DNA from 3 places in the Micromonospora sp. WMMD812 genome. Region 3 is predicted to be linked to each of the others. Evidence: riboswitches for the same ligand, from Rfam matches in the RefSeq annotation. Region 3 holds a riboswitch; each other region holds the start of a gene.
The links. A riboswitch is a leader RNA that binds a small molecule or an ion and turns the genes downstream of it on or off. The one in region 3 is predicted to bind cobalamin.
Positions count from the first base shown of each region.

Region 1: another riboswitch for cobalamin. It lies ahead of cobN (cobaltochelatase subunit CobN); the one in region 3 lies ahead of O7603_RS32205 (ribonucleoside-diphosphate reductase subunit alpha).
Region 2: another riboswitch for cobalamin. It lies ahead of O7603_RS32890 (CbtB domain-containing protein); the one in region 3 lies ahead of O7603_RS32205 (ribonucleoside-diphosphate reductase subunit alpha).

Region 1 covers NZ_CP114904.1:458,657-462,929, forward strand. Annotated here, with positions in the region: gene O7603_RS02015 (hypothetical protein) at 1-458, opposite strand, end outside; gene O7603_RS02020 (hypothetical protein) at 566-901, shown strand; gene O7603_RS02025 (MBL fold metallo-hydrolase) at 966-1,691, opposite strand; cobalamin riboswitch at 1,872-2,001, shown strand; gene cobN (cobaltochelatase subunit CobN) at 2,290-4,273, shown strand, end outside.
Region 2 covers NZ_CP114904.1:7,113,977-7,118,249, forward strand. Annotated here, with positions in the region: gene O7603_RS32880 (iron ABC transporter permease) at 1-425, opposite strand, end outside; gene O7603_RS32885 (CbtA family protein) at 840-1,598, opposite strand; gene O7603_RS32890 (CbtB domain-containing protein) at 1,616-1,834, opposite strand; cobalamin riboswitch at 1,866-2,008, opposite strand; gene O7603_RS32895 (histidine phosphatase family protein) at 2,097-2,666, shown strand; gene O7603_RS32900 (hypothetical protein) at 2,724-3,836, opposite strand; gene O7603_RS32905 (NUDIX hydrolase) at 3,973-4,273, shown strand, end outside.
Region 3 covers NZ_CP114904.1:6,988,966-6,993,238, forward strand. Annotated here, with positions in the region: gene O7603_RS32200 (ribonucleotide-diphosphate reductase subunit beta) at 1-260, opposite strand, end outside; gene O7603_RS32205 (ribonucleoside-diphosphate reductase subunit alpha) at 314-2,704, opposite strand; cobalamin riboswitch at 2,839-3,052, opposite strand; partial or broken gene O7603_RS32210 (hypothetical protein) at 3,217-3,570, opposite strand; cobalamin riboswitch at 3,818-4,039, opposite strand; gene aceB (malate synthase A) at 4,218-4,273, opposite strand, start outside.

The DNA of each region.
Region 1 (4,273 bases), 600 kb from region 3:
CCGCCGCCGTGCGCGGCCGCCCAGGCGGCCAACCGGTCCGGGCTGGTCACCGGAGTCAGCGGCACGGCGCCGGGCCGCTGAGCGGCGGACCGCCCGGTCCCGGGCCGGCGAGCGGCGGGCGCGTCGGCGGCAGGCTCGCCCAGCGCCGGCGGGTCGGCGGGTGGCCGGTGGATCCAGTCGGCGGCGAAGAGCACGCGGAAGCCGTACGGTGCGAGGTCGAGGTCGGCGAAGCTGTCCTTCACCGACGCGCCCGGGCCGTCGTCGATGCGGTTCAGCAGGACGGCGGCGCGGACCCCGGGCCGCAGCGTGACGGCGTCCGGGTACCAGGGCGGCGAGCGGCGCGGCACCGACCAGGCGTCCGCGTCGGTCCGCCCGGCCAGGCCGTGGCTGGCGCACACGCTGCCGCACCACTGAGCGTTGTCGGCGGCCGCCCGCACCGCCACCGTCACTCCGGCCACGGCCCGACCCTACCGAGGTCGCCGGGGTCAGGTCGCTCCCATCCGGCTCGCAGCGGATTGACAGGAAACGGTGCTGCACTGGAGGAGCACCGAGGAGAGGAGGGGGCATGGGCTGGTTCAACCGGCGGTCACGCGCCGCCCACGGGGCACCGACGAAGCTCGACCGGGAGGCGACCCGGGAGGACCTCGCCGCGCTGGAGGCGTTCGTCACCAGCCGGCAGGGTGTGGAGTTCTACCTGGAGCCGGAGACCACGGCGACCGACACCACGGTGGTGGCGATCGCCCACGACGGCGAATGGATCCGTCGGCGCACCGGCTCGCCGCGGGCGGCGGCCGACATCGCCCGCCGCCGCGCCGTCCCGCTGTACGAGGCCGCCCGCACCGGCTACCCCGAGCGGATGCGCGCCTGGAACCGGGCCCACCCGGAGCGCCGGATGCGCTGACCGGTCCCGCGCCCCGCCGGCCGCCGGATGACGCGCGACCCGGGATGGGCGCCGGCGTGCCGGCTCAGGCGCCGTCGATCTCCGCCCGGGCCTGCTCCAGGGTCATCGCGTCGCCGTGGCTCGACACGTACCACCGGTAGTCCTCGTCGAGCAGCCGGCGGAGCAGCGCGACGTCGAGGCCGTCCGCGGGCTCGCGCAGGTGCGCGGGTGGCGGGTAGTAGCAGTCGCCGAGGAGCATGACGCCGGAGTCCGGCACCAGCACCACTGTCGAGTCCGGCGCGTGCGCGCCGCCGACGTGCCGCAGCCGTACGCCGACCGGCAGCTCCTCCTCGTCGGTGAAGGTGCGGGTGGGCGGCAGCACCGCGAAGTCGTCCCAGGAGTCCACCGCGAACGCCCGGGCCCGGAAGCTCGGGGCGAGCCGCGGATTGGCGCGGACCTGCTCGCGTAGGTAACGGTGGCTCCACGGCCGGGCCGCCTCGGCCCGCAGCAACTCGCCACCCGTGACGTGTCCCACGATCTCCACGCCGGGCCAGGCGCAGGCGCCCCAGACGTGGTCCCAGTGGTGGTGGGTGTAGACCAGCCAGCGCGGCGGCGGCAGCCCGGCGGCGTCCAGGGCGGCGCGGATCTCGCGGGCGTGCGCCGGGCTCTGCCCCGCGTCGATCAGCACACTGCCGCGTTCGTCGGCCACGACGGCGACGCCGGCCTGGACGGCCTCCGGGTCCGGATCGCCCGGGCAGAGCCAGACGCGACCGGCGAGATGGTGGAACCGCATGGCGATGATGGCCGTCATCCTCCCCGTCGATCCGAGCCGGTCGCTCGTGCCGGCCCGATCCTATGCCCGGCCACCGTCCACACCGGGCGTTCCACTCCGACATCGTCATCAATCGATGGTTTGGGCGACGGTGACCAGCGGGGGCGGCGTTGACCGGCGTCGGACGGGTGTGGCAGCATTCGCGGCCTGACGGCAGTGAAGGAAGCCGGTGCGATTCCGGCGCGGTCCCGCCACTGTCACCGGGGAGCGATCCCCCCTCGTGAGCCACGGCCGTGCGTGCGCGGTTGGAAGGCCGGGGGTGAGCGTCGATCCGGGAGCCAGGATACTTCGGCCGTCGGGACGTACCCCAGGGCGTGGACACCCGAGGAGGACCCGATGACGCACCGCGTCCGCAGCGCCGCCGGCGATCGCCGTGACCGGCCCGCATTCACCTCCGGCGGAGACGTCGGCCTCGCATCCGGCCGCGCCGGCCACTGACGTACGCCCCGCGCCGCCCGTCGGCGTCGGCCCGTGGCCGACGACCCCGCCGGCGGCCCGACGCGGTCGCTGACCCCGCGCCCACCCGCCCGCCCGGCCGCCCACGCGGCGATCCGGGCGTCACTCTCCGGAGCTGTCCGTGCGCACCCTGCTGCTCTCCACCGCCGACACCGACCTGCTGGCCGCCCGCGCCAGCGGCGCCGACTACCGGCTGGCCAACCCGGCCCGCGTCGACGCCGACTCCGTGCCCGCGCTGCTCGACGGCGTCGACCTCGCCGTCGTACGGCTGCTCGGCGGCCCCCCGGCGTGGCCGGACGGGCTCGCCGCGGTGCTCGCCTCCGGCGTGCCCACGGTCGTGCTCGGCGGCGAGTCGGTGCCGGACGCGGAGCTGATGGCGGCGTCCACCGTGCCGTCCGGGGTGGCCACCCAGGCGCTCGCGTACCTGGTCGAGGGCGGCCCCGCCAACCTGGCCGAGCTGGCCCGGTTCCTCTCCGACACGGTGCTGCTCACCGGTGAGGGCTTCGCGCCGCCGGCGCCCACCCCGACCCACGGTGTCCACGGCGACCGCCCGGCGCACCCGGACCGCCCCACGGTGGGGATCGTCTTCTACCGGGCGCACGCGCTCGCCGGGAACACCGGGTTCGTCGACACCCTCGCCGACGCGGTCGAGGCGGCCGGCGGCAACCCGCTGCCCGTCTACTGCGGCTCGCTGCGCGGGCTGACCGCCGGCGACGGCCCGTACGACCTGCTCGCCCGCTGCGACACCCTGCTCGTCACCGTGCTCGCCGCCGGCGGCACCGTCGCCGCCGACGCGTCGGGCGGCGGCGACGAGGACGCCTGGGACGTCGGCGCGCTCGCCGCGCTGGACGTACCGGTTATCCAGGCGCTCTGCCTGACCAGCACCCGCGACCAGTGGGCCGCCTCGGACGCCGGGCTGTCCCCACTGGACGCGGCCATGCAGGTGGCCGTTCCCGAGTTCGACGGCCGGATCATCACCGTGCCGTTCTCGTTCAAGCGGATCGACCCCGACGGCCTGTCGGTGTACGCCGCCGACCCCGAACGCGCCGCCCGGGTCGCCGGCATCGCCGTCCGCCAGAGCCGGCTGCGCCGGCTGCCGAACGCCGACAAGCGCCTCGCCGTCGTGCTCAGCTCGTACCCGACCAAGCACTCCCGGGTCGGCAACGCGGTCGGCCTGGACACCCCCGCCTCCGCGGTGCGGCTGCTCGCCCAGCTCGCCGAGGCCGGCTACCACCTCGGCGACGCGCCGCCGCCCGACGACGGGGACGCGCTGATCCACGCGCTCATCGCCGCCGGCGGCCACGACGTCGAATGGCTCACCCCGGAGCAGCTCGCCGCCGCCGAGGCCCGGGTGCCCGGCGAGGTCTACCGGCGCTGGTTCGACCAGATCCCCGGCGAGCTGCGGGAACGGATGCGCGCCCACTGGGGCGAGCCGCCCGGCGCGCTCTACACCGACGGCGGCGACGTCGTGCTCGCCGGGCTGCGCTTCGGCAATGTGGTGCTGCTCATCCAGCCGCCCCGCGGCTTCGGCGAGAACCCGATCGCCATCTACCACGACCCGGACCTGCCGCCGAGCCACCACTACCTGGCCGCGTACCGGTGGCTCGCCGCGCCCCCGGCCGACGGCGGCTTCGGCGCGGACGCCGTCGTGCACCTCGGCAAGCACGGCACCCTGGAGTGGCTGCCCGGCAAGGGCCTCGGGCTCGCCGCCGACTGCGCCCCGGACGCCGTCCTCGGCGACCTGCCGCTGGTCTACCCGTTCATCGTCAACGACCCCGGCGAGGGCACCCAGGCCAAGCGGCGCGCGCACGCCGTGGTCGTCGACCACCTGGTGCCGCCGATGGCCCGCGCCGAGACGTACGGCGAGCTGGCGAAGCTGGAGCAGCTGCTCGACGAGTACGCCACCGTGCAGGCCCTCGACCCGGCGAAGGTGCCGACCGTGCGGGCGCAGATCTGGGCGCTGGTCCGCGCCGCCGAGCTGCACCACGACCTGCACGCCGAGCACATGCCCGACGCCGACGACTTCGACGACTTCGTGCTGCACCTCGACGGGTACCTGTGCGAGGTCAAGGACGTGCAGATCCGCGACGGCCTGCACGTCCTGG
Region 2 (4,273 bases), 130 kb from region 3:
TACTGCCCGAAACCCGCGCCGGCGCCGAACAGGATCGCCGCGGCGGCGCCACTGGAGGCCCCGGAGTTGATGCCGAGCAGATAGGGGTCGGCCAGCACGTTGCGCACCATGGCCTGCAGGGCCACCCCGCACACCGCCAGTCCGGCGCCCACGAGCATGCCGAGCAGCACCCGGGGCAGCCGGACCTGCCAGACGATGGCTTCCTGCGGCAGCGTCCAGGTCACGTCACCGGGAAACCCGAACAGCTGGTGCCCGATGATCCGCGCCACGGTCACCGGAGGGATCCCGATGGCACCGGACCCGACCGCGACCACCCCGGTCAGGACCAGCCCGACCGTCAGCACGAGCAGCCATGTCCCGGTGCGGCGTCGCTGCGCCGCGACACCGAGCGGGTCATCCTGCTCCGTCAGCAGGCTGGTGGTCATCGCCGCACTCCTAGCTGCACCACTATTGCTTCTGCACAATATTGGCAACAAGCTAGCAGCAAGATCAAGGCTCGAGGAAGCCGATGCGCCCCTGTTCACATCCGAGATGCCCGGCGTTCGAGCTGGGGTCCGATCCGGGCGCTCGTCCGCCCAGCCGCCGCCGCACTCTGGTGGGGAGGGCGGCAACTCCGCCGCGTGTCCGGGCGGATTGGCACGTCGTGGTGGGTCCCGGGCAACGCGGCGGTCGTCGGCCTTCGCGCGAGCGCGCGTCCGGTGACCACCGCCGCGACCAAGGGCCTCGGCGGTGGCTCCACCGACGGGGGCGACGCGGAACCCGACTACCTGATGTCCGTGATCGGCGCGTCGCCGGAGGGCGCCAGACCTCGGCTCACGCCGAGAGCGCCAGACCTCGGCTCATGCCGAGAGCGCCGGCGCTGAGGTCGGCACCGCGCGTGCGTGGACGTGCCGGTCGACGAGCGCGCCGAAGAGCAGGCCGAGCGTGGCCCAGGTGACGAGTTGGGTGCCGAGTGAGGCGAGCCGGAAGTTCCAGAGCACCAGGGCGGGGAACCCGTCAGGCACCTCGCTGATCGTGGGCAGGGCGATGTGGACGATCGCGATGACGACGGCGAACGCGACGGCGGCCAGGATGGTGGCGTTCCATCCGCCGAGTCGAGGGTGCAGCCAGCGTCCGAAGGAGACGGCCAGCAGGCCGGCGGCGACCGCGATGACGATCATGAGGAAGTACAGGCCGGTCCGTTGTCCGAGGGTGTCCGGATTGCCGGTGGCCGGCGGGTTGGCCGGATACTTGAGAAAGGGCACGAACGCGACGGTCACGAAGCCGCCGAGGGCGACCAGCGCGGCGGTCGCGCGTGCGGTGAAGCGGCCGATCCGGCCGTACGCGACGGCGAAGGCGAGCGCGAACAGGCCGCCGAGCGCGACCCCGTACACCACGGTGGCGGTGGCGAGGCCGACCGTGCTTTGTACGGTGCGGCTCACCAGTTCGGGTTCGCCGGCCTCGGCGTGTCCGGCGTGCGAGGCGGCGTGGGCGGCTTCGAAGTCGATGGCCTGGCCGACCGGGCCCTCACCGAAGGCGGTGGCGAAGAGGAAGGCGGCGGCGCCGGCGGCGAGCCCGACGAGCATGCCGCGGACGAGGAGCGAGCGTGCGGACAGCATGAGGTCTCCGGCCGGGCTCAGTGGCAGGGGAAGCCGAGCAGGTGGCGTCCGTCGTGCACGAACTCGTGCACCGTCTCGCCGGCGAACACGGAGAGGACGCCCTGCTCGACGCCGACGAAGTAGAGCAGCACGGCCGCGAGCAGAGTGCCGAAGAGCGCCCAGGGCAGGATCTGGCGCAGCGGCACGGCGGCCGGTAGCGGCACGGCGGTGGGGGTGGGCAGCGACACGTCTGCCATGACATGGACCTCCTCGGGATCACGCGTCCCATAGTGGGTGCCGTGACGGGGAGGGTCTGACTCCCGGCCTTGTGGGGCTCCGCCCGCAAGGCCCGGTTACAGTGGCGCGACCGTGCCGGGATTTCACCGGCTTCCTCCGACCGTCACGCTGGTGCCCCGGACGGTACGGACGCCGGCGAGCGGTGTCAACGGGTGAGCCGTCGTCCGCAGCGGTGATGGTCGCAACCTGTCGGACGACACCGACGAGTCGGAGGTTGGCAGCATGAGCAGTCGCCTGATCCTCGTCAGCCACGCACCGACCACGGCCACCCGCGCCGCCGCCTTTCCACGGGACGAGCCACTCGACGCGCACGGGTTGGCCGCCGCGACCGCCCTCGTCGGCGCGCTGCCCCGCGCCGACGAGGTGCGCTGCGGGCCGGCACGACGGTGCGTGCAGACCGCCACCGCGCTCGGGCTCACGCCAACCGTCGACGAGGACCTGCGCGACGGCGACCTCGGCACCTGGGCCGGCCGTACCCTCGACGAGGTCGCGGCGGGCGAGCCGGACGCGATCGCCGCATGGCTGACCGACCCGGCTGCCGCGCCACACGGCGGCGAGTGCCTGCGCGACCTGCTGGACCGGACCGCGGGTTGGCTGCGGGCGCTGCCCGACGCGGCGCGCACAATCATCGCCGTCACCCATCCGATGGTGATCCGCGCCTGCATCGTGACCGCGATCCACGCCACGCCCGCGTCGTTCTGGCGGATCGACATAGCCCCGCTCACCGCGACCGTCCTTCGTGGTGGTCCCGCCAGGTGGACGCTGCGTACGACGGCCGGCCCGTTGACCTGACCAAGCCGGAAGCCGCTCCCGGAGGCGCCGCGGTCCACCGGATCCGCCCGTGGCGGATCACCCCGGTTCGGTCCGGTCGGCGCGGGCGTGCGCGGCGCGGGCGCGCGGCCGACCGAGGACCACGGTGGCGGCGAAGAGCACGATCATGCTGGCGACGCACCAGATGGCGAGCTTGGCCGCCGGCCAGAAGGCCGCTTCCGGAAAGTAGATCACCGACTTGATCAGATCGGAGCCCAGCCCTGGGATGTCCCACAGGTGGACGCTCCGGAAGAACCCGGGCAGGAACTCGGGCGGGTAGATGCCGCCGGAGCCGGGATTACCCAGCACCACCAGCAACAAGATGATCAACCCGGTGCCGAGCCGCGCGAGCCAGCTCTGCACGGCGGCCGCGAAGAGCGCGGCGGCGAAGGCCAGGAGCGCCCCGGCGCCGAAGAGGCTGACCAGGTGCCGGTCCCAGACTCCCAGACCGGGGCCGGCGAGGAGCGCACCGGCGAGCCCGAGCAGGGCGGCGTGCAGGGCGAGGCCGCTGATCCGCAGACCCGCCCGGGCCACGTTGCGGGGCACCGTGCCCAACGTCAGATTGAGGGCGATGCCGCCGAAGTAGCCGCCGATGACCAGGCCGATGGCCATGTAGAACGGCACCACCCCGCGTGGGTCGTCGTCGTCGACAGGTGCGGCGTCGGTCACTGTGAGCGGCACCTGCGCGCGTTGGGTCGCGACCGTCAGAATCCGTTTGATCAACTCGGTGGCCGGGGGCCCGGCGGCGCTGGCGATGGTCAGGGTCAGTCCGGGTGGGTCGCTCGCGCTGGCCAGCACCGCGTAGATCTCGCGCCGGTCGAGCGCCCGCTCGGCGGCGGTGCGGTCGTCGTACTCGGTCGCCTTGAGCTGCCGGCCCTGCGTCCGGACAGCGGCCAGGAGGTTCTCCGCGGGCTGGTCGCCGCGGATCACGCCGACCGGAACGTCCTTCGGCTTGGGGTCGTGCAGGGCGCCGACGTAGGCGGCGATGAACCCGCTCCCGATGATCAGCGCGACGAGCAGTGGACCGATGGCGCTGGTGATCGCATGCCGCAACGGCACCATCGCAGGCGGCTCGCGGCGCGGGCGGACCGCGTTCTCGACACGCTTCCGCTCGTCGTCGGCCCGCTCCGGATCCGGTTCGGCCATGTGCATATAGTCAGGCTATGTGAACAATCGTCGCTTTATCTGGGCAATGCCGCGCGGAACGGATGACGCTGTCCCTGATGTCGAGGGAGATCGCCCGGCCGGTGCCCGCCTGGTTCATGGCCGAGATTTCGGAGGGTCCGGTTTGACGCGCCCCGCAGGCGTCAGCTCCATAACCCCGGTGACCGTGGTGGCCGACGCGCTCATCGCCGACCAGCAGGGCCGGATTCTGCTGACCCAGCCAACCTACCGGCCGGACTGGGTGCCGCCGGGCGGCGACGTCGAAGCTGGTGAGACTCCCGAGCAAGCCTGTGCCCGGGAGGTGGCCGAAGAGATCGGTGTGCGTGTCGTGCCCGCTCGGCTGCTCGTCGTCGACTGGCTGCCGACCCACCGGTACCGGGCGGAACCGATGGTCTACTTCCTCTTCGACTGCGGCCAGGTGCCCG
Region 3 (4,273 bases):
CCCTCCGGGGAGTTGACGTGTTGGTAGAGATTGAGCACGAGGTTGTTGGCGACGATGGTGTCGCCGGTCGCGAAGAACGCCACGAGCCGGGACACCAGGTGCTGTTCCGCCGGGGAGAGCTTGGCCAGGTCGGCGAGGTCGGAGTGGAGGTCGACCTCCTCGACGGTCCAGGTGTTCTTGATGGCGTCCTTGAACCGGTCGAAGAAGTGGGGGTAGCGCATGGGCCGCAGGGTCAGGTCCATGCCGGGGTCGAGCAGCATGTGCCGCTCGCCGGCGCTGGTACTGGTGCTGATGCGGGTTTCGGGAATGGTGGTCACTGGCAGGCCTCGCAGCTTTCCGGGTTCTCCAGGGAGCAGGCCAGCGCCTCGTCGTCACTCATGGCGACGATCGGCTTGAGCGCCGGGGTGACGGCGACGGTCGCCTGCTGGATGCGGGTCGCGGGACGCGACCGCAGGTAGTAGGTGGTCTTGAGCCCGGACTTCCAGGCGTACAGGTACATCGAGGAGAGCTTGCCGATGGTCGGCGCGCTCATGAACAGGTTCAGCGACTGCGACTGGTCGATGAACGGGGCGCGGGCGGCGGCCAGGTCGATCAGGGCCCGCTGCGGTAGTTCCCACGCGGTACGGAACAGGTCCCGCACGTCGGCTGGCAGGTCGACGATTCCCTGGACCGAGCCCTCGGCGCGCTTGATCTGTTCGCGGATCGGCGCCGTCCAGAGCTCCCGCGCCTTCAGCTCACGGACCAGATACGTGTTGATCTGGAGGAACTCACCGGACATGGTCTCGCGCTTGAACAGATTGGATACCTGCGGCTCGATGCACTCGTAGCAGCCGGCGATCGAGGCGATCGTGGCGGTCGGAGCGATCGCGACCAGCAGGGAGTTCCGCAGGCCGTGCGCGGCGATCGTCGACCGTAGCGCCGCCCACCGGTCGAGCTGGGTGGGCTCGACACCCCACAGGTCCGGGTGGAGCTCGCCCTTCGCGGCGCGGGTCTCGGTGTACGCGGGGTGCACGCCGAACTGCTCGGCGAGCGCGGCCGACGTCTCCAGCGCCGTCAGGAAGATCTCCTCCTGCACCCGGGTGGACAGCTCCCTGGCTCCGGCAGAGTCGAACGGCAGCCGCAGCGTGAAGAACGCGTCCTGCAGGCCCATCAACCCGAGCCCGACCGGACGCCAGCGGGGGTTCGACACCGCCGCCTGATCCGACGGGTAGTAGTTGATGTCGATCACCCGGTCGAGGAAGACCACCGCGGTACGGACCGTCGCCCGCAGCTTCTCCCAGTCGACGCCCTCGGCGGTGACATGGGCGCCGAGGTTGACCGAGCCGAGATTGCACACGGCGGTCTCCGCGTCGCTGTTCACCTCGAGGATCTCGGTGCAGAGGTTGGACAGGTGGATGGTGTTGCCGGGCAGGCCGGTCTGGTTGGACAGCCGGTTCGAGGCGTCCTTGAACGTCATCCACCCGTTGCCGGTCTGCGCGAGAGTCCGCATCATCCGCCCGTACAGATCCCGGGCCTTGACGGTCCGGACGGACTTCTTCTCTGCCGCCCGGTACGCCTCGTCGAACGCCTCGCCGAACAGGTCGGGCAGCTCGGGCGCGTCGGACGGGTCGATCAACGACCAGTCCCCGTCCGCCTCGACCCGCCGCATGAACTCGTCCGGGATCCAGTTCGCCAGATTGAGATTGTGCGTACGACGGGACTCCTCACCGGTGTTGTCCCGCAGCTCCAGGAACTCCTCGATGTCCGGGTGCCAAGGCTCGAGGTAGACGCAGGCCGCGCCCTTGCGCCGGCCACCCTGGTTGACCGCGGCCACCCCGGCGTCGAGCGTCTTGAGAAACGGCACGATGCCGTTCGACTTGCCATTCGTGCCGCGGATCAGCGCACCCCGGGACCGCACGCGCGACCACGAGATGCCGATCCCTCCCGAGAACTTCGACAGCTTGGCGACCTGGTGGTACCGCTCGTAGATCGAGTCGAGTTCGTCGCGCGGAGAGTCCACCAGGAAGCACGACGACATCTGGGTGTGCCGGGTCCCGGAGTTGAACAACGTGGGCGAACTCGGCAGATACGCCAGGCTGGACATCAGACGGTAGAACCCGATCGCCTCGCCCGGCGTCTGCGACAGCCCACAGGCGACCCGCAACAGCCAGTACTGCGGCGTCTCGACCACCAACCGCGACTCCGGATGCCGCAACAGGTACCGATCCGCGACCGTCCGCAGGCCGAAGTACTCGAACCGCAGATCCCCGTCCGGGTCCACGGCGTCGTCGAGCTTTCGCGCGTTACGCGCCACGAACGTCGCGGTCTCGTCCCCGATCAATCCCAGGCCATGGGCGTACGCGATGGACTGGCTGAAGCTCGCCACACCCTGCCCACGGACCTCCTTGTCCACGAACGCGGCCAGCAGCCGCGCCGCCAACTTCGAATACTGCGGCTCCTCGCCGATCAGCTCCGCCGCCGTCTGGATCGACAGCTTGTCCAGTTCGGCCGTGGTCGCCCCGTCGTACAGCCCGCTGATCGTCTTCGTGGCAACCCGTAGCGGGTCCACCTCGTCAAGGTCGGCGACCCACCGTTCCACCGCCTTGACGATCTTGTTGACGTCCACCGGCTCGGTGTGGCCGTTGCGCTTACGGACCCGCATCACATGCCGACGCTGCTCCGGCACTGCCTGGTCGGCTGCGGCCTTTTCCTGCGTCGCCGTCATGTCCCCCTCCTCACGCCTGTCCACGAGGTCGACGATCGCGCAGGAGGAACGCCACTGGTCGCCTGACGGCGCGCCCGCCATGACTGGCTGGCTGATGGCGTCGGCCGTCCCACGCGGCCTTCGACCGCCGCACGCGACGCGTGCGGCGCGCTGGCAGGTCTTCGGACTCGTGGGCGTGACAGGACACCTGTCGCCTACTGGCCGTCGCTTCCCAGACCTCGCGGTCCAGTGCTGTGTGACGGCGGTCGTTCCCACTCACCGCTGCGGGGCAGTCCCGGATTCACACCGGGTTCCCTCTTGCCTCGACTACCACCGACCGGTAGCCGAACCAGCTGCAAGTGACACCATATATGGGCGCGGCGAAGACTCCGCAACACCAGATGCTGTGTCGGCGTGTCGCAGCGGAGGGTCACGCAGATCTCGCCTCAGGTGAGCGCGCAACCACCGCTCGACCGTTCGTCACCGCCGCCGTTTGATGCTTGCTCTCGGCGCCAGACGGCCCGTGAGCCGCCTCACGCATCTGATGTCGCGGGACTTGTCGGGGCGGTCCCTTCCTCGAAGGAGCCGGCGCCCCGTAGGCGTTCCGCCTCGACCTGGGACGGCTCGCGCTCGACCGGCATTGGCCGGCTGGCGGCAGGCGATCGCTCGTGACCGCGCGGCCTGGGACTGGAGAACGTCGCCGCGATCCCGTACGAGGCCTTCCGCGAGGCCCGTCGCAGCGTGGCCAGGACGGCCGGACCGACCACGAGGATCGCCACGGTGTTGGTGATGGCGCGGCCGGTGTCCCATCCCGCGGTTGAGGTCAAGAGCGTGAAGATGGCGAACCGATGCAGGTTTTCCAGCACCGGGGCACCCGCGACGTAGGAGATGGGCCGATGTACGAGGCGAGTTCCCGCATCACGTCCTCGTCATCCGCCGGCCGGGCGTCGTCCGGGTCCACACTTGCCGCGGAGTGCCACGCGTCGGCGAATCCATAGCCCGGAGTGGTCGAGGACGTCATGTGCCGTGCAATTCCTTCCCGGTTCGGCGATCCCGGCTCGGGAAGGTGGAGGCAGGGCCGGAGATGCACCCGCCTCGCCCTGGGCCCTCCCGCGAGGCCGTCGGCGCGCATGCGACTGCACACGCGGCGTGGGCAGGTCTTCGGACTCGCGGGCGCCACCGGACGAATCCGGTCTCCTAGTGGCCGTCGCTTCCCGGACCCGGCGTGGCGTCCAGTGCGTGTGACGGCGGTCGTTCCCACTCACCGCTGCGGGGCAGTCCCGGATTCACACCGGGTTCCCTCTTACGACGCCCGGGCCGATCGGGCCCGCGCGAACCAACACCGGCTCCCATCCTGGAGCCACGATCCACGGCGGGTCGACGCACCAGGCCGCCGGCTGGCGCGGCGCCGATCCTCCTGCCACCCGTTCACCGTCCGCGCGGTGCCCTCTTGGCCTCGGGACTCCGACGGGCACGCCCCGGCCGGAGCCGGGAGGACCCGAGGTCCCCGGCTCCGGCACGGTGACGTCCTCTGTCAGCCGACCGGCATGGCGGGTATCCGGTCCGGACCGAGATGCCGGGCGTACGCGG